DNA from 2 places in the Lysinibacillus sp. C5.1 genome. Region 2 is predicted to be linked to the other one. Evidence: a T-box and tRNA genes for the amino acid it is inferred to sense, from the RefSeq annotation. Region 2 holds a T-box; the other holds one or more tRNA genes.
The links. A T-box is a leader RNA that pairs with one kind of tRNA and senses whether it is charged. The one in region 2 lies ahead of I5435_RS14975 (glycine--tRNA ligase), so its partner is inferred to be a tRNA-Gly.
Positions count from the first base shown of each region.

Region 1 (15,599 bases), 1.1 Mb from region 2:
ATCAAAAGCAGTTGTGAAAGAGATTTTAGCGAAATATCCTATTACAATCATTGCGATTGGTAACGGGACAGCCTCACGCGAAACTGAGCAATTTATTGCCGATGTTTTAAGTGAAGTGAACACAGATGTGGCCTATGTTATTGTCAACGAAGCCGGTGCATCCGTATATTCAGCATCGGAGGTTGCGCGTGCTGAGTTTCCTGATTTGCAAGTAGAGCAACGGAGCGCGGTGTCAATTGCTCGACGTTTGCAGGACCCATTGTCGGAATTAGTAAAAATTGAGCCAAAGGCAGTAGGTGTTGGACAATATCAGCATGATGTTTCTCAAAAGAAATTATCAGAATCATTAACATTTATAGTTGAAACAGCGGTCAACCAAGTTGGTGTCGATGTCAATACAGCATCAGCCTCTTTATTGCAATATGTTTCAGGGCTATCGAAAACCGTTGCCGAAAACATTGTAAAAGTACGAGAAGAAAATGGGCAATTCACAACGCGTGCGCAACTGAAGAAAATTCCTCGCCTCGGTGCAAAAACGTATGAGCAAGCAATAGGGTTTTTGCGTGTGCCTGAAGCGAAAAATCCATTCGATGCGACAGGTATTCACCCAGAAAGCTACAATATTGCAGAGCAAATTTTAGAAGCGGCTCACATAAATAAAAAAGAACTAGGAACACAAGAGGCAGAGGAAGCAATTGCAGCTCTTAATGTTCAAGCGTTAAGTGAAAGTCTAGGGATTGGCGTTGTTACTGTTCAGGATATTGTAGATACTTTAATGAAACCAAGCCGTGACCCGCGTGATGCTTTCCCACAACCATTACTTAAAACGGATGTTTTAAAAATGGAAGATTTACAAGTAGGAATGGAATTACAAGGTACTGTACGGAATGTCGTCGATTTTGGTGCATTCGTTGATATAGGTGTAAAACAAGATGGGCTTGTGCATATTTCCAAGTTGCAAAAAAAACGTATTAAACATCCATTAGAGGTTGTGGCATTAGGTGACATTGTCACAGTATGGGTGGAACAAATAGAGGTAAACAAAGGCCGTATTTCATTAACGATGCTTCCTCCAGAAAAACAAATGGTTGAAGTGTAATAATTTCTTGCCACACTGTCTATACTGCGCAGTGTGGTATTCTTATTGTTAGAGGTGATGAAATTGAACAATGAGGAACTGCAACAGCTTGTAAGTCGAATTTCATTAGAAAGTTTTCATAAACCCTTTATGCATCGTGCATACTTTAATCCAAGGTTACGTACAACAGGTGGGCGTTATCTTTTGCAATCCCACCATATTGAAATCAATCCAAAGGCGTTTGAAATATATGGTGTTAGAGAGGTAGAGGGAATCATTCTTCATGAATTATGTCATTACCACTTGCACCTTGAAGGAAAGGGCTATCAACATCGAGATAAAGATTTTCGAGCGTTGTTAAAAAAAGTGAATGCCCCTCGATTTTGTTCAGCGTTGCAAATACCTAAATCTCGTAGCCAAAAACAGCGCCCTCACTATACATATGAATGTATACAATGTCACCAAAGGTATGTTAGAAAAATTAGATTCAATGTGAACAGATACTGTTGTGGCAAGTGTTCAGGGCAATTAATGATAGTTGAGTAAAAAAACTTTTAAAAAAGTGTTGACGTTTATTCAGCTAATCCCTATAATAGTAAAAGTCGACAAGATAAAGCCGACAACACAATATGATTATTCCGAAGTAGCTCAGTTGGTAGTAGCACCTGACTGTTAATCAGGTTGTCGCAGGTTCGAGTCCTGCCTTCGGAGCCATGGCCCCTTGGTCAAGCGGTTAAGACACCGCCCTTTCACGGCGGTAACACGGGTTCGAATCCCGTAGGGGTCATTTTCATAAATAGATAATTGTAACATTGGTCCCGTGGTGTAGCGGTTAACATGCCTGCCTGTCACGCAGGAGATCGCCGGTTCGATCCCGGTCGGGACCGCCACTTATTGGGGTATAGCCAAGCGGTAAGGCAACGGATTTTGATTCCGTCATGCCTAGGTTCGAATCCTAGTACCCCAGCCATTCATTTCTTAATGAGCCATTAGCTCAGTTGGTAGAGCATCTGACTTTTAATCAGAGGGTCGAAGGTTCGAGTCCTTCATGGCTCATCTTTTTTAAGAAAAAGGTTGAAAATTCGAATTATCATTGTATAATAAGAAGGTTCCTATTTTTTGAATGCGGTCGTGGCGGAACGGCAGACGCGCTAGGTTGAGGGCCTAGTGGGGGCAACCCCGTGGAGGTTCAAGTCCTCTCGGCCGCACCAAGTCAGTTCAGTTATTTAACACATGCGCCCGTAGCTCAATTGGATAGAGCGTCTGACTACGGATCAGAAGGTTGTGGGTTCGACTCCTGCCGGGCGCGCCATAATACATTTTAATAATTGCGGGTGTAGTTTAATGGTAAAACCTCAGCCTTCCAAGCTGATGTCGTGAGTTCGATTCTCATCACCCGCTCCAAAAAATATTTAAAAAATTGTTGACATCATTAACGAAAGATGTTAAGATGTAAAAGTCGCTGAAACAAACGGCAACAAAATGAACCTTGAAAACTGAACAAGCAAAACGTAATCAATATAGTTTTTACTAGCTAACTTTGTTAGTGAACGAAACAAAATTTTGGACATCAAAATTGATGCCAGCAAAACAATTTGAGCTAATCAAATTTCTTTTATGGAGAGTTTGATCCTGGCTCAGGACGAACGCTGGCGGCGTGCCTAATACATGCAAGTCGAGCGAACTGAGAAGGAGCTTGCTCCTTTGACGTTAGCGGCGGACGGGTGAGTAACACGTGGGCAACCTACCCTATAGTTTGGGATAACTCCGGGAAACCGGGGCTAATACCGAATAATCTCTTGTCTCTCATGGGACAATACTGAAAGACGGTTTCGGCTGTCGCTATAGGATGGGCCCGCGGCGCATTAGCTAGTTGGTGAGGTAACGGCTCACCAAGGCAACGATGCGTAGCCGACCTGAGAGGGTGATCGGCCACACTGGGACTGAGACACGGCCCAGACTCCTACGGGAGGCAGCAGTAGGGAATCTTCCACAATGGGCGAAAGCCTGATGGAGCAACGCCGCGTGAGTGAAGAAGGATTTCGGTTCGTAAAACTCTGTTGTAAGGGAAGAACAAGTACAGTAGTAACTGGCTGTACCTTGACGGTACCTTATTAGAAAGCCACGGCTAACTACGTGCCAGCAGCCGCGGTAATACGTAGGTGGCAAGCGTTGTCCGGAATTATTGGGCGTAAAGCGCGCGCAGGTGGTTTCTTAAGTCTGATGTGAAAGCCCACGGCTCAACCGTGGAGGGTCATTGGAAACTGGGAGACTTGAGTGCAGAAGAGGATAGTGGAATTCCAAGTGTAGCGGTGAAATGCGTAGAGATTTGGAGGAACACCAGTGGCGAAGGCGACTATCTGGTCTGTAACTGACACTGAGGCGCGAAAGCGTGGGGAGCAAACAGGATTAGATACCCTGGTAGTCCACGCCGTAAACGATGAGTGCTAAGTGTTAGGGGGTTTCCGCCCCTTAGTGCTGCAGCTAACGCATTAAGCACTCCGCCTGGGGAGTACGGTCGCAAGACTGAAACTCAAAGGAATTGACGGGGGCCCGCACAAGCGGTGGAGCATGTGGTTTAATTCGAAGCAACGCGAAGAACCTTACCAGGTCTTGACATCCCGTTGACCACTGTAGAGATATGGTTTTCCCTTCGGGGACAACGGTGACAGGTGGTGCATGGTTGTCGTCAGCTCGTGTCGTGAGATGTTGGGTTAAGTCCCGCAACGAGCGCAACCCTTGATCTTAGTTGCCATCATTTAGTTGGGCACTCTAAGGTGACTGCCGGTGACAAACCGGAGGAAGGTGGGGATGACGTCAAATCATCATGCCCCTTATGACCTGGGCTACACACGTGCTACAATGGACGATACAAACGGTTGCCAACTCGCGAGAGGGAGCTAATCCGATAAAGTCGTTCTCAGTTCGGATTGTAGGCTGCAACTCGCCTACATGAAGCCGGAATCGCTAGTAATCGCGGATCAGCATGCCGCGGTGAATACGTTCCCGGGCCTTGTACACACCGCCCGTCACACCACGAGAGTTTGTAACACCCGAAGTCGGTGAGGTAACCTTTTGGAGCCAGCCGCCGAAGGTGGGATAGATGATTGGGGTGAAGTCGTAACAAGGTAGCCGTATCGGAAGGTGCGGCTGGATCACCTCCTTTCTAAGGATATTTTCGGAATACAAACCTTGGGTTTGTAAGATTACGTTTTGCGTTCAGTTTTGAAGGTTCATCATTACGATGAAATACTTCAAAACTGTGCTCCTGTCGCTACGCTTTTGTCGCAAATTTGCGAAGAAGTAGAAGCAGGTAGTGAATTTGTTCTTTGAAAACTGGATAAAACGACATTGAAATTGTAACAAACACATTTATTTTTTAAGTTTTTTATAGGCTTAATAACGAAATAGGGTTTCAAGACACAAGCAGTTCTAGGAAGCGAACGAGTGAATGAAGGAGCGTACTTACGTACGTGACTGATTGAACGAGAGAAGCTGACAACGAAATGCGCAGTGGATTGGAAGCCGATAGGTTAAGTTATTAAGGGCGCACGGCGAATGCCTTGGCACTAGGAGCCGAAGAAGGACGGCACTAACACCGATATGCTTCGGGGAGCTGTAAGTGAGCTTTGATCCGGAGATTTCCGAATGGGGGAACCCACTACGTTTAATCGCGTAGTATCTTGACGTGAATACATAGCGTCTTGAAGGCAGACCCAGGGAACTGAAACATCTAAGTACCTGGAGGAAGAGAAAGAAAAATCGATTCCCTGAGTAGCGGCGAGCGAAACGGGAAGAGCCCAAACCAAGAGGCTTGCCTCTTGGGGTTGTAGGACACTCTATACGGAGTTACAAAGGAATGAGTTAGATGAAGCGACTTGGAAAGGTCCGCCAGAGCAGGTAAAAGCCCTGTAGTCGAAAGTTCGTTCCCTCCAGAGTGGATCCTGAGTACGGCGGAACACGTGAAATTCCGTCGGAATCCGGGAGGACCATCTCCCAAGGCTAAATACTACCTAGTGACCGATAGTGAACCAGTACCGTGAGGGAAAGGTGAAAAGCACCCCGGAAGGGGAGTGAAAGAGATCCTGAAACCGTGTGCCTACAAGTAGTTAGAGCCCGTTAATGGGTGATAGCGTGCCTTTTGTAGAATGAACCGGCGAGTTACGATTACGTGCGAGGTTAAGCTTTAGAAGGCGGAGCCGCAGCGAAAGCGAGTCTGAATAGGGCGAATTAGTACGTGGTCGTAGACCCGAAACCAGGTGATCTACCCATGTCCAGGGTGAAGGTGAGGTAACACTTACTGGAGGCCCGAACCCACGCACGTTGAAAAGTGCGGGGATGAGGTGTGGGTAGCGGAGAAATTCCAATCGAACTTGGAGATAGCTGGTTCTCTCCGAAATAGCTTTAGGGCTAGCCTCGTGATGAGAATACTGGAGGTAGAGCACTGTTTGGACTAGGGGGCCATCCCGGTTTACCGAATTCAGACAAACTCCGAATGCCAGATATTTATACACGGGAGTCAGACTGCGAGTGATAAGATCCGTAGTCAAAAGGGAAACAGCCCAGACCACCAGCTAAGGTCCCAAAGTAATCGTTAAGTGGAAAAGGATGTGGCGTTGCACAGACAACCAGGATGTTGGCTTAGAAGCAGCCATCATTTAAAGAGTGCGTAATAGCTCACTGGTCGAGTGACGCTGCGCCGAAAATGTATCGGGGCTAAACGATTCACCGAAGCTGTGGATTGACATCTACGATGTCAGTGGTAGGAGAGCGTTCTAAGTGCGTTGAAGTCAGACCGGAAGGACTGGTGGAGCGCTTAGAAGTGAGAATGCCGGTATGAGTAGCGAAAGACGGGTGAGAATCCCGTCCACCGTATGACTAAGGTTTCCTGAGGAAGGCTCGTCCGCTCAGGGTTAGTCGGGACCTAAGCCGAGGCCGATAGGCGTAGGCGATGGACAACAGGTTGATATTCCTGTACCACCTCCTCACCGTTTGAGAAATGGGGGGACGCAGTAGGATAGGGTAAGCGCGCCGTTGGTTGTGCGCGTCCAAGCAGTAAGGCGTGTGTGTAGGCAAATCCGCACACTGTAACGTTGAGCTGTGATGGCGAGTCCGTATGGACGAAGTTCCTGATTTCACACTGCCAAGAAAAGCCTCTATCGAGGTGAGAGGTGCCCGTACCGCAAACCGACACAGGTAGTCGAGGAGAGAATCCTAAGGTGTGCGAGAGAACTCTCGTTAAGGAACTCGGCAAAATGACCCCGTAACTTCGGGAGAAGGGGTGCTCTTGAGCGTGCAAGCGCATGAGAGCCGCAGTGAATAGGCCCAGGCGACTGTTTAGCAAAAACACAGGTCTCTGCAAAACCGTAAGGTGACGTATAGGGGCTGACGCCTGCCCGGTGCTGGAAGGTTAAGAGGAGTGGTTAGCGCAAGCGAAGCTGCGAATTGAAGCCCCAGTAAACGGCGGCCGTAACTATAACGGTCCTAAGGTAGCGAAATTCCTTGTCGGGTAAGTTCCGACCCGCACGAAAGGCGTAACGATCTGGGCACTGTCTCAACGAGAGACTCGGTGAAATTATAGTACCTGTGAAGATGCAGGTTACCCGCGACAGGACGGAAAGACCCCGTGGAGCTTTACTGTAGCCTGATATTGAATTTTGGTACAACTTGTACAGGATAGGTAGGAGCCAGAGATCTCGGAGCGCCAGCTTCGAAGGAGGCGTCGGTGGGATACTACCCTGGTTGTATTGAAATTCTAACCCATGCCCCTTAGCGGGGCAGGAGACAGTGTCAGGCGGACAGTTTGACTGGGGCGGTCGCCTCCTAAAAGGTAACGGAGGCGCCCAAAGGTTCCCTCAGAATGGTTGGAAATCATTCGTAGAGTGTAAAGGCACAAGGGAGCTTGACTGCGAGACCTACAAGTCGAGCAGGGTCGAAAGACGGGCTTAGTGATCCGGTGGTTCCGCATGGAAGGGCCATCGCTCAACGGATAAAAGCTACCCCGGGGATAACAGGCTTATCTCCCCCAAGAGTCCACATCGACGGGGAGGTTTGGCACCTCGATGTCGGCTCATCGCATCCTGGGGCTGTAGTCGGTCCCAAGGGTTGGGCTGTTCGCCCATTAAAGCGGTACGCGAGCTGGGTTCAGAACGTCGTGAGACAGTTCGGTCCCTATCCGTCGTGGGCGTAGGAAATTTGAGAGGAGCTGTCCTTAGTACGAGAGGACCGGGATGGACACACCGCTGGTGTACCAGTTGTCTTGCCAAAGGCATCGCTGGGTAGCTATGTGTGGACGGGATAAGTGCTGAAAGCATCTAAGCATGAAGCCCCCCTCAAGATGAGATTTCCCATTACGCAAGTAAGTAAGATCCCTCAAAGACGATGAGGTAGATAGGTTCGAGGTGGAAGTGTGGTGACACATGGAGCTGACGAATACTAATCGATCGAGGACTTAACCAAAAGTTTGAAACATTCAATGAACCGTTTATCCAGTTTTGAAAGAACAACCTTTCAATTAAATACTGTCTAGTGATGATGGCAAAGAGGTCACACCCGTTCCCATACCGAACACGGAAGTTAAGCTCTTTAGCGCCGATGGTAGTTGGGGGCTTCCCCCTGTGAGAGTAGGACGTCGCTAGGCAATTCAAACAGTTAGCCTTGTGCTGGCTGTTTTTTTATTGCCAGATTAGAGGTATTCTTTACTATTTTTTAATAAGTAAATAAAAATAGTATTGTAATTTTATATTTTTTGTGTTATATTTATAAATGTCTTAAAGAGGTCCCGTGGTGTAGCGGTTAACATGCCTGCCTGTCACGCAGGAGATCGCCGGTTCGATCCCGGTCGGGACCGCCATTTATATGAAATTACAGTTCTTATGATTTTTATTAATCATAAGGGCTTTTTTATTTGAGTGCGTATGAAATCGCCAATAAAACAATGGAATCGCCAATAGCTTCATGAAAATAGAGGATACTAAAAGATATGCACTAAATCGTTGTCCAGTGCATATGTATAGACAGTATGAGTTTTTGCAAGGACGGAGGTATGTCCATAGCTTTTCGTTTCGGTATCTATTGGTTAATCTTTATACTTAAGGTTGCTTGTGGAGTACCCATTATTGATATTGAGGAATCAAATTCATATCATTGGCAAAAAAATATGAATGAACATGAATTTGCGCAACTGAAACAAGGTATGACGTATATGGATGTAGTTAAAATTGCTGGTGGGGACGCTAGTGAGATGATTGAAAGTAATTATTATCGTTGGAATGATGAAATCCTTATGACACAAGCCTACATAATTCAATTTAAAGATGATAAATTAGTAAATAAAGAGGTTATTGCTGTAAAGGGATATTCAACAAGAGAGTAGACACGTCTTCAATCAGAAGGACGTGTTTATTTTTTTGAAATTCACTGGATGCTTTGAACATTTGCTTGTGTTTCGGTAAACTAGAAGTAATGAGCTAGGAGAGGACATAGAGATGATATTTGAAAAAATAATGAATTCACTAGAGGATACAGAACGCTTTGCCATTAAGTTAGCAAATTTACTGATGGCTCAAGATACAATTACATTAGAAGGGGATTTAGGGGCTGGGAAAACCACATTTACAAAGGCATTAGCAAAAGGGCTAGGAGTAACAAGAACGGTTAATAGCCCTACTTTTACTATTGTAAAACAATATGAGGGACGTTTACCTTTTAATCATTTAGATGTATATCGCTTGGCAGAAAGCGATGAGGACCTTGGCTGGGATGAGCTATTTTACGGTGATGCGGTATCTGTTGTTGAGTGGGCCCATCTAATTGAACAGGATTTACCAAAGGAACGTTTAGGAATTAAAATATATCGTATTGGTGAAAACGAAAGACGATTTGTGTTAATGCCTTATGGAAAGAGATACGAGGCACTATGTGAGGAGCTAATGAGATGATTTGGTTGGGAATTGAAACAGCTAATGCGCCACTTTCTGTTGCAGTTGTAAAGGACGGAAAAGTGATGGCCGAGGTTGTACAAAATATAAAATTAACGCATTCTGCAGGAGCCATGCCAGCAATTGAAACGATACTAGCAAATGTAGGTGTAAAGCCAAATGAACTAGATGCAATTGCTGTATCAGAAGGACCTGGATCTTATACAGGCGTGCGCATTGGTGTAACGCTTGCTAAAACATTAGCGTGGACGCTTCAAAAGCCATTAGTCGGTGTTTCAAGCTTAAAAGTTTTAGCAGCAAATGCAGCACTTTTTGATGGACTAATTTGTCCTATCTTTGATGCACGTCGGGGCAATGTATATACTGCTGTTTATAAAGGAACAAAACTGGATGTGGTTATAGAAGACTATCATGATCATATAGAGGCACTGTTAACACGTTTGGAAGCTTTAAACGCGCCTATACTATTTGTAGGGGCTGATGTCGATGTATTTTGGGATAAAATTGTTGAAGTTCTTGGAGTAAACGCGTGTCGTGCAGCTCTTCATGAGGACTTGCCACGAGCTAGTGCAGCCATTCTTTTAGCGAGCGCAGAAGAGCTACCGAGTATCGAGGCAGTTCACCATTTTACTCCGCAATATAAACGCATTGCTGAGGCTGAAGCGAATTGGTTAAAGGAGCAAAAGGAGAAGACACATGAGCAGTAATATCGTATATCGTAAAATGGTGTCAGAGGATGTTCCAGCGGTATATGCGATTGAGCTTGCTACATTTCCTACACCATGGACATTGGATTCTTTTTACTATGAGATGCATGAAAATCAATATGCACACTATGTTTTAGCAGTAGATGAAAACAATACTATAATTGGTTTTTGTGGCATGTGGATGGTTATAGATGCGGCGCAAATAACCAATGTGGCTGTTTTAGAGACGGCTCGTGGACAAGGAATCGGAGAAGGCTTAATGCGGGAAGCGATGCGTATTGCACGTGAGCATGGAATGGACGTGATGAGCCTAGAGGTACGTGAAACCAATACTGTGGCGCAAAACCTTTACCGCAAGCTAGCATTTCAAGATGGTGGCATACGCAAAGGATACTATACAGATAACGGGGAGGATGCCCTAGTCATGTGGGTGAATTTATAATGGAAAATCGAGTTATATTAGCAATTGAATCGAGCTGTGATGAAACAGCAGCCGCGATTATTCGTAATGGTTCTGAAATTGTTTCAAATGTGGTAGCTTCACAAATTGAAAGCCATAAGCGATTTGGTGGTGTTGTACCAGAAATTGCATCACGCCATCATGTCGAACAAATTACTATTGTTATTGAAGAGGCGCTAAAACAAGCGAATATGAAGCCCTCTGACTTAGATGCAGTAGCTGTTACAGAAGGACCTGGTCTTGTAGGAGCACTTTTAATTGGCATTAATGCTGCAAAGGCGTTTGCCTTTGCCAATAATATACCGATTTTAGGTGTGCATCATATTGCTGGACATATTTATGCTAACGCACTTGTTCAACCGATGGAATTTCCACTTCTAGCCCTTGTTGTGTCAGGGGGACATACAGAGCTTGTTTATATGAAAGAGCATGGTTCGTTTGAAGTGATTGGCGAAACACGAGATGATGCAGCAGGTGAAGCATACGACAAAGTTGCACGCGTGCTAGGCTTACCATATCCTGGAGGTCCTCGTATAGATCAGTTAGCACATGAAGGGCAAGAAGCCGTTGCTTTTCCTCGTGTATGGCTTGAAGAAGGCTCGTATGATTTTAGCTTTAGTGGCTTAAAATCGGCAGTTATTAACTATAAGCACAATATGGATCAACGTGGTGAAGAAATATCACCAACTGCAGTTGCAAAGGGCTTTCAGGAAAGTGTAGTGGAAGTTCTAACAGCTAAAACATTGCGTGCAGCGCGGGAGTATAATGTTAAACAAGTCATTGCAGCTGGTGGAGTAGCTGCGAATAAAGGACTGCGCACATCCCTTGAAACGGTTTTCGCAAAAGAGGGAATTCCATTTTTTGTACCGCCATTGAAATTGTGTACAGACAATGCAGCAATGATTGGAGCAGCCGCAACACCAATGTTTGAAGCTGGTATTCGTGGAAATATGATGATGAATGGTCGCCCGGGTATGGAATTAAAATCGTGGGTTGACTAAGAGATTGAAAAGAGGAGGCTCAAGTTATTCGGGCTTCCTCTTTTTTTACGTATAAAATCTTGAATATTGTAAGAATATATATATTTATAATAGAAAAAGAATAATTGACAAATTATTCAGAAAATTATCCACAGAACGTGTGAAAAAAACATGTGAAAAAACTGCGAACATTCGTACTTATGCACAAAATGTGGATAACTTGTGCATAAGTTGTGATTATTCTATATATAGTAGCGTATTTTACACAAAACTATGTGGATTAAATAATTTGAAATTGTGGACAGTGTGGAAAAGTCTGTTGATATGTTGATATTACTAGTTTTATAGTGTGAATAAAGTTGTGGGCATTTTTTGTCGAAAAATAGCACTTGACCAATATATATGAAAAATTAAGGCGAGTAAAGAAAAAAGCCATATGACAAGCATATGGCTAAAGGTGCCAGGTACTAAAACAATTCTGAAAATTATGAGGAAAAATCCACGGCAGAACGTAAGACGAAGGCATTCCGCGCGATAGCGAGGGTTGCGGCTTACGTGTGTGCCCGCGGAAAGCGAAGTGGATTTTTAAGATTTAGGAGCTTATATTATGCAAGGTATTTATGTTTAGTGCCAAGTACTTAAAAGATTATACAGTTGCTATACGATTTACAAAATAATATTTTCTAATTCTTCATTTAGCTCAAGCCATTCCATTTCAATGACTTCGTGCTGTTCTTTAACAGTAGCTAACTCATTTTGTAGTTGTGTAATTTTCTCATGGTCTGTGAAAATTTCAGAATCGCAAAGTGCTTCTTCTAAACGAGCAATTTCTACTGAAGCTTTTTGCATGTTGACTTCTAGCTCTTCAATAGTTCTTCTAATTTGGCGTTCACGCTTTTTTGCCTCTTTATCAATTGTTGAAGTAGAGGTCTTTTCAGATGCTGTTGATTGTAGTTGTGACTGAGAAGCTGCTTTCATTTGAGCAATTTCGTAAAGCTCCTGTTTTTTCTCAAGATAATAATCATAATCACCTAAATACTCAAAAGAACCTTCTCCAGATAGCTCAACAACTTTGGTAGCAATTCGGTTAATGAAATAACGGTCATGTGATACGAAAAGGAGCGTTCCAGGATAATCAATTAGGGCATTTTCTAGCACCTCTTTACTATCCAAATCTAAATGGTTGGTAGGCTCATCGAGAATTAAGAAATTCGCTTTTTGCATCATTAACTTTGCCAATGCCAGTCGAGCTTTCTCACCACCAGATAAAGAGTTTACCGTTTTATCCACATCTTCGCCGCTGAATAAAAAGCGACCAAGTACAGTGCGAATATCTTTTTCATTCATTAATGGCCATTCATCCCATAGTTCCTTTAAAACGCTCTTGTTGCTAGATAGTTTCGCCTGTTCTTGATCGTAATAGCCAATTTGCACATTAGTACCATAGCGGATTTCCCCTGCAAGTGGGGACAAATCTTTTACTATGGTTTTTAATAATGTGGATTTGCCCACCCCGTTTGGTCCGACTAATGCGATGCGGTCTTCACGAAAAGTTCGTAGTGTTATGCCACTAGAAATTTGCTTGTCACCGTAGCCAACAGCTAAGGCATCAATAGAAAGTACATCATTTCCACTTTGCCGTTCAATTGTAAAACCGAAGCTAGCGGACTTTTCATCTCCTTCAGGGGAGTCCATCCATTCTGTGCGTTCAAGCATTTTGCGTCGGCTTTGTGCCATTTTGGTCGTCGAGGCACGGGCAATATTTTTTTGAATAAAATCCTCTAGCTTGGCTTTCTCATCTTGTTGGCGTTCAAACATTTTCATATCGCGCTCATAGTTTTTTGCTTTCTCATCTAAATAGGCACTATAGTTGCCTGTATATTTTGTGACGCGATGGCGAGATACTTCATAGACGATAGAAACAACTTGATCTAAGAAATAACGGTCATGGGAAACAATTAAAATAGCGCCTTCATAGCCTTTTAAATAATTCTCTAACCAAGATAGCGTTTCAATATCTAAATGGTTGGTAGGCTCATCGAGAACTAATAAATCGGGCTTGCTTAGTAGCAGCTTAGCAAGAGCTAGACGAGTTCGCTGGCCCCCTGACAAGGAGCTAATTGGTTTTTCATAATCCTCTGGGTAAAATTGCATTCCATGAAGAACAGAGCGTGTATCAGACTCGTACTGATAGCCACCTGCATCTTTAAAATCATGTTGTAATTGGTCATATTCGGACATTATCTTTGTATACATGTCAGAGTTATCATAAACGGCTGGATTAGCCATTTGTTGTTCAAGGGAACGTAATGCTTTTTCTTGTGAAAGAAGCGGTTCGAAAATTGTCATCATTTCGTCCCAAATTGACAACGTAGAATTTAGTCCAGCATGTTGTTCCAAATAGCCGACTTGTACACCTTTTGGAATGATAATATCGCCAGCATCATATGACAATTGACCAGCAATGATTTTTAGTAAAGTGGATTTACCAGCACCGTTACGTCCTACTAATGCGACACGATCACGATGTTGAACTTCTAGTTTTACGCCACTTAAAATTTCATCGGCAATAAAGGATTTATATAGTTGATTGACTTGTAATACAATCATTCTTGACACCTCAATTCATTCTTAGTGTAAATGATGAGGGATTTGCTTGCAATGTCAGTGCTTTACTTATTCCAAGCTGTCATGTAAGATTGAAACGATTTCTCTTTAGTTAGTGGCGTAAAAAACGCCGTTAACTAAAGGGAAATCCACCAGTGGATGTCACAGATTACCGCATAAGCTTGGAAAATATCTGGACGCAATTACACAGTGATGTAATTGATTTGTATAAGCATGTTTCAAAAGAATATTCAAATGCACTTCTGTGGATTTGATGTGTTTATAAGGAGGAAAAAGTTTGAAACAAGAAGTGAAAATTCCACAAGCCACAACTAAAAGACTTCCTCTTTACTATCGATTTATCCAAAACTTTGCGCAAGAAGGAATGGAACGTATTTCATCGAAGGAATTGAGCGAAGCGATGAAAATCGACTCTGCAACGATTCGTCGTGATTTCTCTTATTTTGGTGCGCTTGGGAAAAAGGGATATGGCTACGATGTACAACATCTATTGACATTTTTTAGTCAAACACTAGATCAGCATGAAACAACAAAAGTAGCATTAATCGGTGTGGGGAACTTAGGTAATGCCTTTTTAAAGTATAATTTCCAGAAAAATCATAATACGCACATTGTGGTGGCATTTGATTCGAAGGCGCCTAAGGAAGGGAAAATGATCAGCAATATTCCTGTGTATCATCCCGATTTACTAGAAGAAAAGTATGCTGAATACGGGGCAGACCTAGCTATTTTAACAGTATCTTCACGCTCTGCTCAGAAGATGGCGGATCGCTTAGCTGCAATGGACGCAAAAGGTATTTTAAACTTTACACCAGAGCGAATTACTGTACCCGATTCTATGAAATTATTAACAATAGATTTATCAGTTGAATTGCAAGCGCTTATTTATTTAATAAGAAATAGCGATAAATAAGTGCATTCACAATTTTGTAAACAGTTACAATTGATGGCGTTCAAACTATCTAAATAAATTCGCCAAACCTAAAAATTTAAGTTAAAATGATATATATATAAGAGGAGGTGGCTGTAATGGTTGTGCACTTAAGTGCTATTACACCAGTTGGCCTAGTTATTATCGGTGTGGTTGCAATTTTAATTTTCGGACCAAAGAAATTACCAGAGCTAGGTAAAGCTATGGGTTCTACACTTCGCGAATTTAAAAATGCAACAAAAGGTCTAGCTGATGACGATGATGATGCAAAAAAGAAAGTAATTGAACATAAAGAAAATGATAACGTTAAGTAAGTTAAGGATGTCAATTTAATATGAATCCAAGAGAATTAACTGTTACAGAGCATTTAGTAGAACTAAGGAAACGGCTCTTTATTTGTGCTGTTTTCTTTGTTATTGCACTTATTGTTGGCTTTTATCTAGCTGAACCAATTATTAAATATATTCAATATAGTAAAGAAGCAGAGCAACTAACTTTAAACGCGTTTAATGTGACCGATCCTCTTGTTATTTACCTACAAGTGACGGTTTTTGTAGCGTTCGTTTTAAGTTCACCATTGCTTCTTCATCAAATTTGGTTGTTTATCACACCAGGTTTACATGAGACAGAACGTAAGGCTACTTTAAAATATATTCCTTATTCGTTTATTCTATTTATAGCAGGTGCATCATTTTCTTATTTTGTGTTGTTCCCATATGTTATGCATTTTATGATGGGCTTATCTGCGGATTTAGAAATCAAACAAACAATAGGAATTAACGCATATTTTTCATTTTTGTTTCGCCTAGTTATGCCTTTCGGAATCGTTTTTCAGTTACCTGTTGTAACGTTATTTTTAGCACGTTTAGGTATAT
Region 1 covers NZ_CP066226.1:4,199,725-4,215,323, reverse strand. The annotation lists gene I5435_RS20715 (Tex family protein) at 1-1,099, shown strand, start outside; gene I5435_RS20710 (SprT family protein) at 1,163-1,624, shown strand; tRNA gene I5435_RS20705 (tRNA-Asn) at 1,716-1,792, shown strand; tRNA gene I5435_RS20700 (tRNA-Glu) at 1,794-1,865, shown strand; tRNA gene I5435_RS20695 (tRNA-Asp) at 1,893-1,968, shown strand; tRNA gene I5435_RS20690 (tRNA-Gln) at 1,974-2,048, shown strand; tRNA gene I5435_RS20685 (tRNA-Lys) at 2,062-2,134, shown strand; tRNA gene I5435_RS20680 (tRNA-Leu) at 2,204-2,289, shown strand; tRNA gene I5435_RS20675 (tRNA-Arg) at 2,314-2,390, shown strand; tRNA gene I5435_RS20670 (tRNA-Gly) at 2,409-2,482, shown strand; rRNA gene I5435_RS20665 (16S ribosomal RNA) at 2,693-4,244, shown strand; rRNA gene I5435_RS20660 (23S ribosomal RNA) at 4,610-7,537, shown strand; rRNA gene rrf (5S ribosomal RNA) at 7,603-7,718, shown strand; tRNA gene I5435_RS20650 (tRNA-Asp) at 7,856-7,931, shown strand; gene I5435_RS20645 (hypothetical protein) at 8,124-8,453, shown strand; gene tsaE (tRNA (adenosine(37)-N6)-threonylcarbamoyltransferase complex ATPase subunit type 1 TsaE) at 8,566-9,018, shown strand; gene tsaB (tRNA (adenosine(37)-N6)-threonylcarbamoyltransferase complex dimerization subunit type 1 TsaB) at 9,015-9,725, shown strand; gene rimI (ribosomal protein S18-alanine N-acetyltransferase) at 9,715-10,167, shown strand; gene tsaD (tRNA (adenosine(37)-N6)-threonylcarbamoyltransferase complex transferase subunit TsaD) at 10,167-11,186, shown strand; gene I5435_RS20620 (ABC transporter ATP-binding protein) at 11,832-13,775, opposite strand; gene I5435_RS20615 (redox-sensing transcriptional repressor Rex) at 14,071-14,706, shown strand; gene I5435_RS20610 (twin-arginine translocase TatA/TatE family subunit) at 14,823-15,038, shown strand; gene tatC (twin-arginine translocase subunit TatC) at 15,059-15,599, shown strand, end outside.
Region 1: it encodes a tRNA-Gly, which carries the amino acid that the T-box ahead of I5435_RS14975 (glycine--tRNA ligase) is inferred to sense. The anticodon was not compared.

Region 2 (15,599 bases):
CCATAGGCTTTTGTCGCTGCGTGACTGGCATCGAAGGTGTATGCGTTGGCATTTCCACTTTCGCAGTGCGTACCTGATTTGCCTCTAGTTTTCGGAATTGGGCATAAATTGCTTCTTCCGAAATCGTTGTTTCATTCGATAGCTGTCGGATATACAAATCTCGTTCAATCGGTGAGGAGCTACCCACTAATTGTTCGAGTACTTCTTGAATATATTGAAGCGTATCATTTTCAAACTGAAAATTCTTATTTCGTCTAGCATGCATCATCATAAAAGCAATATACGTATGTGGGTTTTCCAAAATCTGTTCCTTAAAAGCCTGTCCACCTAGACTTTGAATATACTCATCAGGATCTAGTTTATCTGGTATCACCGCAATATTCACTTTCATGCGCTCCGTTTGTAATAACTGTGCCGCTCGTTTCGCCGCATCAAATCCAGCATTATCACCGTCATAGCAAATCGTAACTTGCTCTACTAAGCGCTTTAGCTTTGTGATATGCTGATTCGTAAGCGAAGTACCCATTGTTGCTACGGCATTTGTTACACCAACTGAAGTTGCAGCTAAAACATCCATAAAACCTTCCATCAACACTACTTGACGATTTTTTCTAATAGAGGTTCGTGCTTTGTCTAGGTTATATAGCACTTCACTCTTTTGAAAAATTGGTGATTCTGGACTATTTAAATATTTTGCCTCTTCACCTGTCGATGACAGAATTCGCCCTGAGAAGGCAATAATTTTACCGTTCTCATCTCGAATTGGAAACATAATACGTCCCCGAAAACGATCAAAATAGCGTTCTTCTCCTTCACGTTTGATTACTAGACCACTATCTGCGATTTCTTGTAAGTTATAACCTTTTCTTTCAAGCAATATCGTTAATGCATCAAAGCTTGGGAGAGACCATCCAATGCTATTAGATTCGATAAGTTCCCTTGTAAATCCTCTTTCTAGCAAATAATTTAAAGGCTCTTCCCCATCTTCTGTGTTCAGCAATAAATGATGAAAAAAATCTGCCGCAAAAGCATGTGCTTCTTTCATCCTTTCTTCCGCTTTTGAAATCTTTGTCGTCGCTTGAGGCAAAGTTGGACCAACATCTAAATGTACACCCACACGTTCACCTAGTTTGACGACTGCATCTGGGAAAGAAATCCCTTCGATATCCATGACGAAAGTAATGGCATTACCGCCTGCACCGCAACCAAAACAATGAAAAATCTGTTTGTCGGTTGACACAGAAAAAGATGGCGTTTGTTCTCCATGAAAAGGACAGAGACCAAACCAATTGCGCCCGCGCTTTGTTAGCTGCATATATTCGCTAATAACATCGACAATATCCGATTGTGTACGAATCTGCTCAATCACTTCTTCTGGTATTTTCCCTGCCAAATTCATCACCATCTTTAATTTACGTTCTAGAACACAATTCGATATCCGTTTTAAAAATCCTTTATTTCTCGACAAAAAAATAGGATTTTTCTCTTTTTAAATATTTTTACCACAATTTTATTATTATAAAACAAAAATTAGTATTTATCTATACCAATTTCAAAACCCACTCAAAAAAACCGCCTCTACTACCCCGAGGTGGTTTACACAATTTGGTTTCTTATTTACAACTTGCTAGCTGTTCAATAATAATATTCGCTGTTTCCTCTACAGCTTTATTTGTTACATCAATCACTTTACAACCTATTTTCTCAACAACTTGTTCAAAATGTTGAATCTCCTCTAAAATACGGACATGCTGAGCATAGATGGCATCATCATTTAACCCTAATGTCATTAATCTTTCTTTTCGTATTGAATTTAATTTATCAGGAGAGATAACTAAACCAAAGCATTTCTTCGGATCGATTTTAAATAATTCTTCTGGTGGCGCGACCTCCGGGACTAATGGTACATTTGCCACCTTATAACGTTTATGTGCTAAATACTGTGAAAGAGGCGTTTTTGATGTACGTGAAACACCCACAAGTACAATATCAGCTTGCAATAAGCCTCGTGGATCTCTGCCATCATCGTATTTCACCGCAAATTCTATCGCCTCAATTTTTTTAAAATAGTCGTCATCAAGTTGATGCACAATGCCCGGTGTCTCTAATGGCATTTCTTCCATAAAGGTTGCCATCGATTTCAACGCTGGTCCTAAAATATCTACAGCATGTACTTTTTCTTTCTCACATAAATCATGTAGTAATGTACGCATGTCTTGTCGAACAAGTGTATAGACAACAAATGCCTTCTGTTTTGCAGCGAGGCACACAATTTTTCGAACAAGCTCCTCTGTTTGAATATGTGGAAAGCGCCGAATAATCGTATTTTCCAAGCCTGGTCGGAACTGGCTAATTACGGCTTTGGCTACTTGATCCCCAGTTTCGCCGACTGAATCAGATACAACAAAAACTCGTAGTCTTTTCATGCTGTTCCCCTTCAATTTTTAGACATTTTGCGCAAGCGACAGGAAAGCACGTGTAATGGTCGTTTTAGTGAGACGACCTACAATCGTCAATCCACCCTCTTGTGGTTCGATTACCGGTAATGAATCTACTTCTCGTTCTATTAGCTTATTAGCTGCAACAACTAACGAATCGGATCTTTCACAGTACGAGATATTTGGCATTCGTGTCATAATAATATGTACAGGAATTTTATTTAAATCCTGCGTGCCAATACTTGTACGCAGTAAATCTTTACGAGACAGAACACCTGTCAAAAATTCGTTTTTATCGACAACGAAAAGGGTCCCGACATCCTCTGAAAACATGAAGCAAATGGCATCATACACCGTCATTGTTTCAGGTACAACAACAGGTCCAGAGTGAAAATCTTTAACTTTTAAATTGTTAATGCTATCCGTTAATGTTACGGATGTTTTTTTACCAGAATAGAAATAACCAACTCTTGGTCTAGCATCTAAAAAGCCAGCCATTGTCAAAATGGCTAAATCTGGTCTTAAAGTCGCTCTTGTCAGATTGAGACGTTCTGCAATATGTTCCCCTGTTATCGGGCCGTTCTCTTTCACAATTTGTAAAATGTCTTCCTGACGTTTATTGAGTTCGATTGGACTCACCGCCTCAAATCTAATAGTGTTATACTTATGCTCAATTATTATATACTATTTTAATGGTTATTGCGAAGAAAAGAACTACATGCTACAATATTGACACAGACGCTTGCTCTCCATGTATTTTCGAGCAATCTTGCGTTATACAGGCGATGATAGGAAAAAAGTATCTGTTCATTTATTTAGCGAGTAGAAGATGGTGAAAGTCTACATAGCAACAGAGAAAGGCACTCCTTGAGCTAACTTTTTGAAAAGAGGTTTTAAACAAAGCGTTTAAAACAATCAGGGTGGAACCGCGGGTATTAGCACTCGTCCCTGGGCATTTTCGTGCCCGGAGACGGGTGCTATTTTTATTTTGGATATGGCGAATTCTTATTTTCAACAAATATGAGGGTAATCTATCATGATTGTTGTCTATCTATTCGTCCTATCAGACAGTTACGTTTCACTCAAATGCAAGGAAAAATTACGAAGGAGGCTATTATTATGGCTAACAAATCAATGGAAACAATTGTATCTTTAGCAAAGCATCGTGGCTTTGTCTTCCCGGGTTCTGAAATCTACGGAGGTTTAGCAAATACTTGGGATTATGGTCCACTGGGTGTGGAATTAAAAAACAATGTCAAAAAAGCTTGGTGGCAAAAATTTGTCCAAGAATCTGAACATAATGTTGGAATCGATGCGGCTATCCTGATGAATCCAAAAGCATGGGTTGCATCTGGTCACGTTGGCAACTTCAACGACCCAATGGTAGACTGTAAAGCTTGTAAAGCGCGTCACCGTGCAGATAAAATCATTGAAGATGCTGCGCTAGCAAAAGGTGATGAAATTATCGTTGATGGTATGACATTCGATCAAATGAAAGAAACAATGGTGAAATACGATGTTGTCTGCCCTGATTGCGGCAAAGCAGATTTCACTGATATTCGTCAGTTCAACTTAATGTTTAAAACATTCCAAGGTGTAACAGAATCTTCAACAAATGAAATTTACCTTCGTCCAGAAACAGCACAAGGAATTTTCGTTAACTTTAAAAACGTACAACGTTCTATGCGTAAACGTACACCATTTGGTATCGCACAAATCGGGAAGTCTTTCCGTAACGAAATTACGCCAGGGAACTTCACATTCCGTACTCGTGAATTTGAACAAATGGAGCTTGAATTTTTCTGCAAGCCTGGTGAAGATCTTGAGTGGCATGCCTATTGGAAAGAATTCTGTAAAAACTGGTTGTTAAACTTAGGTATGAAAGAAGATTCTATGCGTCTACGTGACCACGAGGAAGATGAATTATCGCATTACTCAAATGCAACAACTGATATCGAATTTAAATTCCCATTCGGCTGGGGCGAGCTTTGGGGTGTAGCTGATCGTACAGACTACGACTTAAAACAACATATGGAACATTCAGGCGAAGATTTCACTTATATTGATCCAGTAACAAACGAGCGTTATGTACCATATTGTATCGAACCATCTTTAGGTGCTGACCGTGTGACATTAGCATTTTTATGTGACGCCTATGATGAAGAAGAGCTTGAAGGTGATGACAAACGTACCGTATTACGTTTCCACCCTGCTTTAGCACCATTTAAAGCAGCTGTTCTTCCACTTTCTAAAAAATTATCTGATGAAGCTGCAGATGTATGGTCAGCGTTACGTAAATCATTCCCTGTTGATTTTGATGAGTCTCAATCAATCGGTAAACGCTACCGCCGTCAAGACGAAATCGGTACGCCATTCTGTATTACATTCGATTTCGATTCAAAAGAAGATGGTCAAGTAACTGTTCGTCATCGTGATTCAATGGAACAAGTACGTATGCCAATCGCTGATGTGAAAGCATATATCGAAAAGCATCTTCAATTTTAATTCAAACGATTAGTTAGGTTTTAAGCAAAGAAAACGTGTTAGATTGATTACAGTCAATCTAACACGTTTTTGCTTCGGCGATGCTTTTTGTGGGCATACATGTAAGCTGTAACACTAGTGTATGTCTAGTTGTTTACAAGAGTCACTGCCTACTTCCGCTTTTAAAACTAGCGCTCTATTTACCATCAATTGGATGAAAGGCTTTTAAACGCTTTATCGCCGAATGCACAGTAAGTCGATGAAAGGCTAGTAATTTTCCTTTATAGATGACTCCATAGACACCATAAGGCGTAGGAGAAAGTCTGACTAATTCTTCTCTATTTTGCACATCAATGATTTCAGCATGAATGCCTAGTTTTTTTGCAGCCTCTACAACATTATCCGTTGCAATATCTACAAAGGGACATTGAGGGGTTCGGAATATTGTTAGCTCCTGATAAGATGCTAGCCGCTTATCCCAATCGTTCGGAAAATATGGATTTGGTGCATTTTTGAACTTATAAACGAGCAATTCAAATCCATTTGGTGCCTGCTCTAATTCTTTAAAGTTATGTTTCAAAAAAATTTGCTTACTCGGAACCCACGAACTATTTGCGTTTGTAATGACAATGACACCTGATTTCTGTTGTTTCTTTGCATCTTCTATACAACTATCAATCAATTTCGAGGCATAGCCCTTTCCAGTAATACTTACCCACAAACAATGAATCACAACATGGTTTTCACCAAACACAACCCTTGAAGAATACTCAATCGGTGTATACTCAATAAAACCTGCCTGCTTATTATTGTCCATTATTTTTATATACTTTAATCCTTCATGAAATCTTTCATAAAGCCAGTTACTTTTATTTATATATCCTGTAGCATGTGGATTACTGCGTAGACAAAAGCATCCACTTTGAACAATATTTTGTTCATTCAATTCGATGATACTATCAATTGCCAATCGAACTCCCCCTTTAAAATTGCAACTGCCTTATCTAATCCCTCTTGCAAGCTTACAAAAAAAACCAAATCAACTGTTGATTTGGTCGTCATAAATATCTTGCTTTATGCTTTTAACGATATAAATAATCGCTCTTGCATTTTTTCTTCAAATAGAAACTTTTTCATACTCATCCCTACTAAGTTTACTAACAGTTCCTCAATATCACTTAGAGAGTAATAGAGAAATGTCCCTTCGCGCATAGGACGCACTCGTCTGTCTATCGTCAATTCTTCCTCAATAAAATAGGCAACATTGACTCCACAATGCTCCATTAGTTGCGTAATGCGCTGGTCATCTCCCGGATTGATAAAGAATGGTACAATTTTGTCAATATACAAAATACTCTGAACAAGTTTGATGAAAAAATTTTCTCGAACAGCCGTTTCAACAACTAAAATAGTTGTTTGCTCATGCTGATAATCCATGTACAAAACATTTAATTGTTCTTCCAACAATTTATTTAATATGAGTATGGAATTTTTATATTTCTTCATATCGGTTTGTATTTCTCTCGTTAGTAGTCGAAGAATACGAAAAGCTGGGAGAAAAATTTTTAAAACAATTTCTTTCGGATGTAAATGGTCAATCAATTTATTGAAATGTACCCTTAAAGAATTTTCATCATTACGTATCAACTGCTCGATAAATAAATTAAAAATCTCCTCAAAACTATTGGCACGATAATCAATCATTTTAACAATTTTGACACTATAATTCAGTGGTAAGTTCATGGACGTTTGTTCATCTAGTAACTTTACTTTCGGCAATGTTGGGAACATATCATAGACAAGCTCTACTTGAGCACTACGATTATCTGATAGTAACACAACTGAGTTTACAGGATAGATGCCAAGACATTCTACAAATTTGTTCATAAATTTTTCATTATATAAATGCCGATCACGATATAGAACTGCTAAAGCATCCGTCGCACCATATCCAGAATGATATACACGCTTTGAGGTCATTGCAGAATAGACATCAATAATTTGTAATAACTGAACACCTTCACTCATATCATCTGCACACAGTTGGTTAGGGTACCCTTTTCCAGCAAAGCGTTCGTGGTGATCGCGCGCCAAATAGGCAATATCAGCTTCACCATTTTCTATAAGAAGCTCGTAGCCTTTCGTCGTATGTGTTTTGACTATATCAAATTCATCTTCGGACAGTTTTCTTTTTACACTTAAGATTTCTTGTGGAATAAAAACTTTGCCGATATCGTGAAATAAATAACCTCTGGCAAGCATCTCAATGTCCGTTAAGCCTAATTGTCTTGCAAAAATTGTTCCAAGAACAAAGACATCAAAGGAATGGACAAATGAGTATTCATCCCACTCCTTTAAACGCATAAGCAAATCGTAGCGACTCTTTTCTGCTAAAATCCGTTCAAATATACCTCTGACATATGCCGTATCCTGCGTACTTTTTAATATTTGACCATAACGTAATTCATGTACAACATTTTCTAACGTTGACATAAATAGATTACTGACCGCTACTTGATATTCATCTATCTCTTCATTTTTCTCCAACAGTGGTGCAAAAATATCTTCGTACTCCATTGTACGTTGTATACTTAAATCATGAACAATTCTTACTGAATCTGATGATAGATAAACTGACAATTCTTCTACTCTTCTAAGTTTAAGTAATGCAATAATTCTTTCAGTTAGCACTAAATCTTTTTTAGCTAATAGGCGATACTCGGAAAAAATATCTTCTGCTAAAATATCACCGGCTTCTACTTCATCAATACATAATATCACTTTTTTTAGCATTTTATCAGCCACACACGCATGGTTAGAGCATTATGTGACCTCCCTCCCTTTTCCATAGGACTGCATTAATCTAATAACGTACAATAGTACGTTTTGCTGATAGAGGCATGGTTTTAAAATAGTTTGAAATTACATTCCTAAACTTTAATTCGTATAATTATACAAGAATAATTAATATGACATTTCTTTGTATCTTTACAATATCATAGGTTAAAATTCCTTTTCAACTAGTATATGGGGCTTAAATGATTAGTTAATACTATGCATATATTATAAACCGGCTAAAAATTAGTTATTTTTTCTTATTTATTTTATTTATTTTTATCGATATTCAGGCAATGTTATATTTCATTTGACCTATTTAAAAATATAGATAAATGTATATTTATAAAAAATAGCCATTTTTCTATTAATATAAAGAATGGCTTAAAAAACAAAAAATTTCTCACTAAATGTTATCTACTAATCTTTTTTTCCTAGTAGCATAAGCTCATTGCTATTTATATCTCATAATTCCCATTTTATAGTGGATAATATTCCCTCTATTCTCACCTTCAACAATTTGTTATAAATATATTATTATAGTTAATCTTTTGTGTTAAAGTACGTATTTTTAACAATACATAGTAATACCAACCATTCGCAATCAATCGTCCGGAAGTTTGAAACTGTACATAGGAAGGATCTTTACTAGAAAAAAGCAAGCTATAAAAATGGACATTGGAGGAAACAAATTGAATACACATCGTTTTTATCAACTGGTTATGGCAACAACTATCGCAACGAGCGCCATTGTCATAGCACCCCCAGCATATGCTGCTTCATCATTCCCCGATATAAATCCCTCAACAGAGGAAGGGAAAGCAATCATAAACTTAGCAGAGCGTGGAATTATATCCGGCTATCCAGATGGCACGTTCAAGCCCGCAAATTTTATTACCCGTACACAGGCTGCCAAAATTTTAGCAGGCATTTTACATCTTGATACTGTTCATGTAAAAAATCCTAACTTTAAGGACATTACCCCTGACAATGAAAACTACGGTGCCATCGCTGCACTAGCAGAAGCAGGGATTATCCGAGGCTCTAATGGTTATTTCAACCCAACGAAACAAATTACACGTGGTCAATTGTCGAAAATGATTGTCAAGGGCTTTGATTTAACAATTACTGATGATATTGATATTCCCTTTACAGATGTAGAAGCTGGCAGTGAATATGAGCCATATATTCAAACATTATTTTCTAATAACATTACAAAAGGCACGACACCGACTACCTTTGGCCCTCAAAGCTATGTAAAACGTTCTCAACTAGCTTCTTTTGTAGTAAGAGCAGAAAACACTCAACATAATGCTATGATTTCTGCAAGTCGTTTTAACCAAGATTATATTTTCGCTTCTTATGGTGGAATTGAACCCGCAGAGGATATTTTCACATGGGATGACGAAGAGATGATGACAAATACCATTACGATTAAGCCTTTAAAAGAAGGTACTGGTAAATTAGTCATTTCTGGTTTTAGCGAAGAGACAGAAGAGTTCACAGATTTCTTTTTCTTAGTTCATGTAAAAACTGTAGACGGTAAGCTACAAACAACGCTTGAAGAAGTAAAGGAAGAAGACTATTTAGAACATCTACCGCTCAACTTAAATGAAACGGATTTAACGTTCGCACCTACAGAAGTAAGTATACAAACAGCCGATGGACAGGCTTTATCTTCGGATTCCTATGCACTAGAAACGAAAAATAATAATACAACACTATCGATTTTTAAAGATGGACAATACTTATTAACTTTCACAAATGGTACCCAACAACAAATAATGGCGGCTGATGTATATACGTATGATTTTGTACGTAGTATTGACATTTACGAATTAACCGACGAACTAACATTTACAAGCGATTATTTATCATTTGAACCAGTACAAGTTGCATTAGAAGATTTAGATGATGGTTCTGATCCAACTTACAAAGTACCAGTCAAAGCAGTACTTAATGGAAACAAATTGATTGTAACACCGTTAGCAGAGGGCAATGCCATGATCCATGTAACTGGAAAAAATGGAGAAACTGCATATTTAAATGTTGAATTTATGAAAATTGCAGGTAAATGGGCAACTTATTACGATTTATATGATGATATGGAAGACTACTAATTCATTATGTAAAAATGCCAGAGGGTACATTAATTGTCCTCTGGCATTTCTGTTTTATCTGTAGATGGTCTTAACTGTAATTCAGGCGTTCTTTCTAATTGCTCAATAAATTTCTTTGTTTTAAAGCGGATTCCAGTTTGTTCTTCATAAATCGTTGTAATAATTTTTTTTATGAAATATTTTGTTTCTTTTTTCAATTCCAGTTTACCAATCTGATCAATTGGAACGGTATAAAACATTCGGATTAACTTTAACTGTGTTGGTGTTAGGCGAATAATATATGGATCATGCTGATAACAGCGGTGGCATAAGAAACCTCCTTGTGCAAAAGAAAAGGCAAATTCTCCATCCACTGCACCACAAGAAGCACAAGCATGGAGTATCGGTTGCACACCCGTATAAGGGAGCATTTTCCACTCTACAAAAAGGGTAATAGCTTCCGGATCATAGCCATCTTCAATTGCTTGTAATGCTTGCAAGAGTACTTCAAATGCAAAAGGTTCTGCTTTTCCCTCTTCCACTACACGTTCCACTAGTTCCATAATATAGCTCGCATAGGCTGTCGCTATAATATCCTCACGTATATGACGCATTGAATTGAGATGCTCTCCCTGTTGCAAAGTGCCCATACCTGTATGATGCTGCACCATAAACATGCCATATGTAAAGGGCTGTGTCACAGCTGATAATCTGCTTGAAGGTTTTTTGGCCCCTCGCGCCATCGTTGCTACTTTACCAGCTTCTCGCGTTAGTAGCGTCACAATCTTATTGGATTCCCCGTACGCACGCACCTTTAGCACAATACCTTCCCATTTATAAAGCATCCATCCCCCTCCTTTTTTTCAAGTTTTCCATGAAAATAGAGCTCTCCAACATATTTGGACAGCTCCATTTTCCCTTCTTCTGAATCAAGCATTACTTCAACGAACACTTGTCCACTGCAATAACTCGATACGGTAGACTTCAGTTGAAACCATTAAGCCCTACGAAGAAAATTAATATTCATCATCGCGGAATCCAAAGTCACGAAGATGTGTCGATTTATTACGCCAATCCTTTTGCACTTTTACCCATAGCTCTAAATACACTTTAGAACCCAATAACATTTCGATATCTTTACGAGCTCGGATTCCTACTTCTTTCAGTAATGCTCCACGCTTCCCAATCACAATGCCTTTTTGAGAATCACGCTCTACAATAATTGTCGCGGCTACACGAATTTTTCCTTCGTTTTCTTCATCACGACGAATTTTATCAATGACTACTGCAATGGAATGCGGAATTTCCTCACGTGTTAAATGTAACACTTTTTCACGAATCAACTCGGAAATGATAAAGCGCTCGGGGTGGTCTGTTACTTGATCGGCAGGATAATATTGTGGGCCTTCAGGTAAATATTTAGTAAGTGTTGCTAGTAAGTTTTCAACATTATTACCTTGAAGTGCTGAAATCGGCACAATTTCCGCAAAGTCATAACGTTCCTTATAACTGTCGATAATACCCATTAATTCATCTGGGTGAACTTGGTCGATTTTATTTATTACTAGAAACACAGGCGTTGGATTACCTTCGAGCATTTCTAAAATAAATTCGTCACCTTTTCCAAGCTTTTGCTCCGCATTTACCATAAACATGATAACGTCCACTTCACGCAATGTATTTTTAGATACTTTTAACATGAAATCGCCTAGCTTATGCTTTGGCTTATGGATTCCTGGTGTATCAATAAAAATCATTTGGCTATCATCTGTTGTCAGTACACCTTGTACTTTATTTCGTGTTGTTTGTGGCTTATCGCTCATAATGGCAATTTTTTGACCAATGACTCTGTTTAAAAATGTAGATTTCCCAACATTTGGTCTTCCAATAATTGAGATAAAGCCTGACTTATAGCCAGTATTATTTTCCAGCATTCTCTAAATCCTCCGTTGTAAATGCAAACGGTACTAATTCGCCAACTGACGTTACCGTGACATCACCTTTTAAATTTGTTAAATAGACAGGCATTGTTGGTGGGCAAAACTCCACCATCACTTGGCGACAAGCTCCACAAGGCGCACAGGGGCCTTCCGTATCCGCTACAATCGCAATTGCCTCAAAATCATAAACACCTTCTGAAATGGCTTTAAAAAACGCCGTACGCTCCGCACAATTCGTCATACTATAGCCAGCATTTTCAATATTACAGCCGTGGATGATATCGCCATTTTTAGTCAAAAGCGCAGCTCCCACTTTAAATTTTGAATAGGGAACATATGCCTTCTCGCGTGCTTTTTTTGACTCTTCTAGTAATGCATGCATATCTATCTTCATCTATGCTAATTCTCCTCTACATAAAAATCAAATATGCCTCTTTGACTAGGCACTATCCATTACGCCACAGCGTAATTGCGTCTAGATTTTTTCGAGCCTGCTTGAAAAGCGCCTCTCCAAAATCTGTGACATTTGCTGGGGTTTTCAATTGATTTTTGCCAGCGTTTAAACCACACATGCATAAGAGCATAGTTGGCGTTTATCCTCACATAGCGAAGTGGTAGCTTGTAATGGAACAAAACTAAAACCATTTCGGTATAAAGATAAGTAAACCGATTATAGCACTGAATACCGCAAATACAAGCACCGCACCCGCTGCAACATCCTTAGCTTGCTTAGCGAGTGGGTGAATGTCTGTTGATGCTAAGTCTACAACTCGCTCAATCGCAGTATTGATCATTTCAAGCGCAAACATCAGTGCTATTAATAATAGCACAATCAACCATTCAACTCGTGATAAACCTGTGAAATAACCTGCAATGATAACAATGCACGCACTAAGCAAATGAGATCGAAAATTTTGCTCTTTACATGCTGTGATTATTCCTTCAAAAGCATATCCAAATGAACGTAAATATTTGCGTAAGTTCATTTAGTCACGTCCTAAGCCAAAAGTTTGTAAAATCTCCTCTTGTTTGCCGAACATCACCTTTTCATCTTCAGGTACCATATGGTCATAACCTAATAAGTGCAAGAAGCCATGGACAGCTAAAAAGCCTAATTCCCGTTCAAATGAATGTCCATATTCTTCTGCTTGTTCCTTAGTGCGATCCGTGGAAATTATAATATCACCTAAAATGCGCGGCATGCCTTCAAATGTTACTTCCATTTCTCCCTCGCCTAATTCTTCTAGCGCGAAGGAAATCACATCTGTAGGTTGATCTTTATCGCGGTATTCTCGGTTAATTTCTTGGATAGCCTCATTTGTGACAAAAGTTACTGATACTTCTGTTTCAGGTTCAATCTTTTCCACTTTTGCAGCATGTTGTAAAAGCTTTTCTACAAGCTCCGTATGTTGTGCTGTCACTTCATTTGTTTCATCTGTAAAATCAATCGTTAAAATCATTAGTGCCTCCTACTTATCTGCCTTTGGATATTCAATACGGGAATGGAAAATCCCATTCAACGTCTCACAAAGTACTTGCTCTATACATTTTAACTCTTTTATCGAAATATCGCATTCATCAAACTGATGATCTTGTACACGGTCATCAATAATTGCTCGAACGAGTTTATGAATTTTCTCAGCATTTGGCTCTTTCATCGAACGAACCGCCGCTTCCACACTATCAGCAACGCTTATTACCGCGGCTTCCTTCGTTTGAGGTTTTGGTCCTGGGTAACGGAATTTTGCCTCATCTATTACTTTTCCTTCTTCCTTCGCTTTGTAAAGGAAAAATTTAAGCAGACTTGTACCGTGATGTTGTAGCGCAATATCAATAATTTCTTGTGGCATTTTATAACGTCTTAGCATTTCTGCGCCATCAGTTGTATGCGCAATAATTATTTCAGCACTTGTTTCTGGAGGCATGGAATCATGCGGATTCATACCTGACATTTGATTTTCAATGAAGAAAGCTGGTCGTTTCGTTTTGCCAATATCATGATAATAACAACCGACACGTGCGAGCAATCCGTCCGCACCTATCGCTTCGCATGCCGCTTCAGCTAGATTCGCTACCATTACACTATGATGATATGTTCCCGGTGTCTCCATTAGTAGCTTTTTCAGCAATGGATGATTTGGGTTGGATAGCTCAATGAGACGTAATGTGGAGAGCAAACTAAAGGCTGACTCAAAAAATGGCAATAGTCCCATCGTTAGCGCACCAGATAGTAGTGCTGATAATATCGCGGCTATAAAGTAAAACAATAGCTCAGATAAACCATAAGATGATTGTGTCATTAATAAATAAAATGCGATAAAGCCCATATTTACAACAGAAATCACGGCAACCGCTTGCATAATATGCGAGCGTTTTTCTACACTACGCATAAAGAATAGACTCGCAAAGCCACCAAATATGATATACAAAGTAATTTCCATTTGCATTACAGAAGAATATCCTTCTTGGAAAATAACCCCTGCTGAAGCAGCTGTCATGACAGTAATAAGGACTGCAGCTCGATCATCAGCGAGTAGACGTACAAGCATTGTAGCTAACGCTGTTGGGAATAAAAAGGCAATTGTCACATCAAACCCATCTGCCACTAAGCTTATAAACTTCATTAGCAGGATTGAAAAACTATACACAATAACGGTTACGAGTAATGCATTGCGCTTTTTCTGTTCTTCGATTTCCCAGCGATCAAAATAAATATACATAAATATCATTTGAATGAACGTTAAAATAATTAGCCCTGCAATCGGCTTCAGTGATGCTTTATTACTCACCATACCCAGTAGCTCTAACTGGCGATAAGCCTCATTATCAATAATCTGACCTTCTTGTACGATGATTTGACCTTGTAGAATACGTGTTGGTTCAACGGCTTCCTTTGCTTGTTCTATTCTAACTTTCGTTTGTTCCTCATTAATGGTTTCGTTTTCGATAATACTAGCACGTCCAATTGATACGACGGTACTTAAAATCCTATCAGGATAGCCACGCTGTCCACGTATTTTGGTTTCAAAATCATTTTGAGCAGCTAACACATTTTCTTTTCGAATTGATTTTTCTAGGTATTCTTGTACAAGTTTTGATAGTTGTATGCTTGTTCGCTTTAAATCGGCTTCACTTTGTTGTAATAAGCCTTCTAACTGTGCATCGGTAAAGACGACAGGCATTTGATCCACATCAATGGATTCTAATTTTTTCCGGAGCTTTGCCACTTGGTCGACAGTTGCAACAGGGTCCTTACTACTTTCGACATCCTTTTTCACTTCGAGGACATAATCAAATAAAGACGTCACGATTGCTACACGTTGCTTAGCGACGTCTTCAGAAAATTGATAGACGGGCGTAACTGCGTTAGCAGCCTTTTCTCGTTCCTGCTGTGTCTTCACGGTATCTTCGATGGTTTTCGTTGATCTTACTGTTTCTGACGCAAGTTGCAACGGTTTAAAATCATATGTAACACCCTTTACATTGCCATACATAAATGTAAATTGTAATGCTCCTGTAAGGATGAGAACGACAATCAAAAAGTAGCGGAATCCAATAAGCTCCGTAATTTTCTGAAGTTGTTTCTCCATTTGGCACCTCCCCTATCTATCTTCTATCATACCAATTCAAAAAACATTTTTCCCGAAAAATGTATAAAGAAAGCAAAAAAACAGCTATACGTATATGTATAGCCGTCACATTTAACCTTATATATGCATAATTCGTTGACTTGTCACTTCGCTTTGGTCTCAAACTTTTGCCATTGATTTCCGTTACGGATTGCTCGCTTTCCGCGGGCGTTG
Region 2 covers NZ_CP066226.1:3,064,744-3,080,342, forward strand. The annotation lists gene dnaG (DNA primase) at 1-1,405, opposite strand, end outside; gene I5435_RS14965 (pyruvate, water dikinase regulatory protein) at 1,614-2,426, opposite strand; gene I5435_RS14970 (transcriptional regulator CcpN) at 2,445-3,077, opposite strand; T-box leader at 3,215-3,391, shown strand; gene I5435_RS14975 (glycine--tRNA ligase) at 3,558-4,943, shown strand; gene I5435_RS14980 (GNAT family N-acetyltransferase) at 5,119-5,886, opposite strand; gene I5435_RS14985 (HD-GYP domain-containing protein) at 5,997-7,715, opposite strand; gene I5435_RS14990 (S-layer homology domain-containing protein) at 8,450-9,877, shown strand; gene recO (DNA repair protein RecO) at 9,907-10,701, opposite strand; gene era (GTPase Era) at 10,873-11,790, opposite strand; gene I5435_RS15005 (cytidine deaminase) at 11,777-12,190, opposite strand; gene I5435_RS15010 (diacylglycerol kinase family protein) at 12,432-12,782, opposite strand; gene ybeY (rRNA maturation RNase YbeY) at 12,783-13,256, opposite strand; gene I5435_RS15020 (HD family phosphohydrolase) at 13,266-15,386, opposite strand.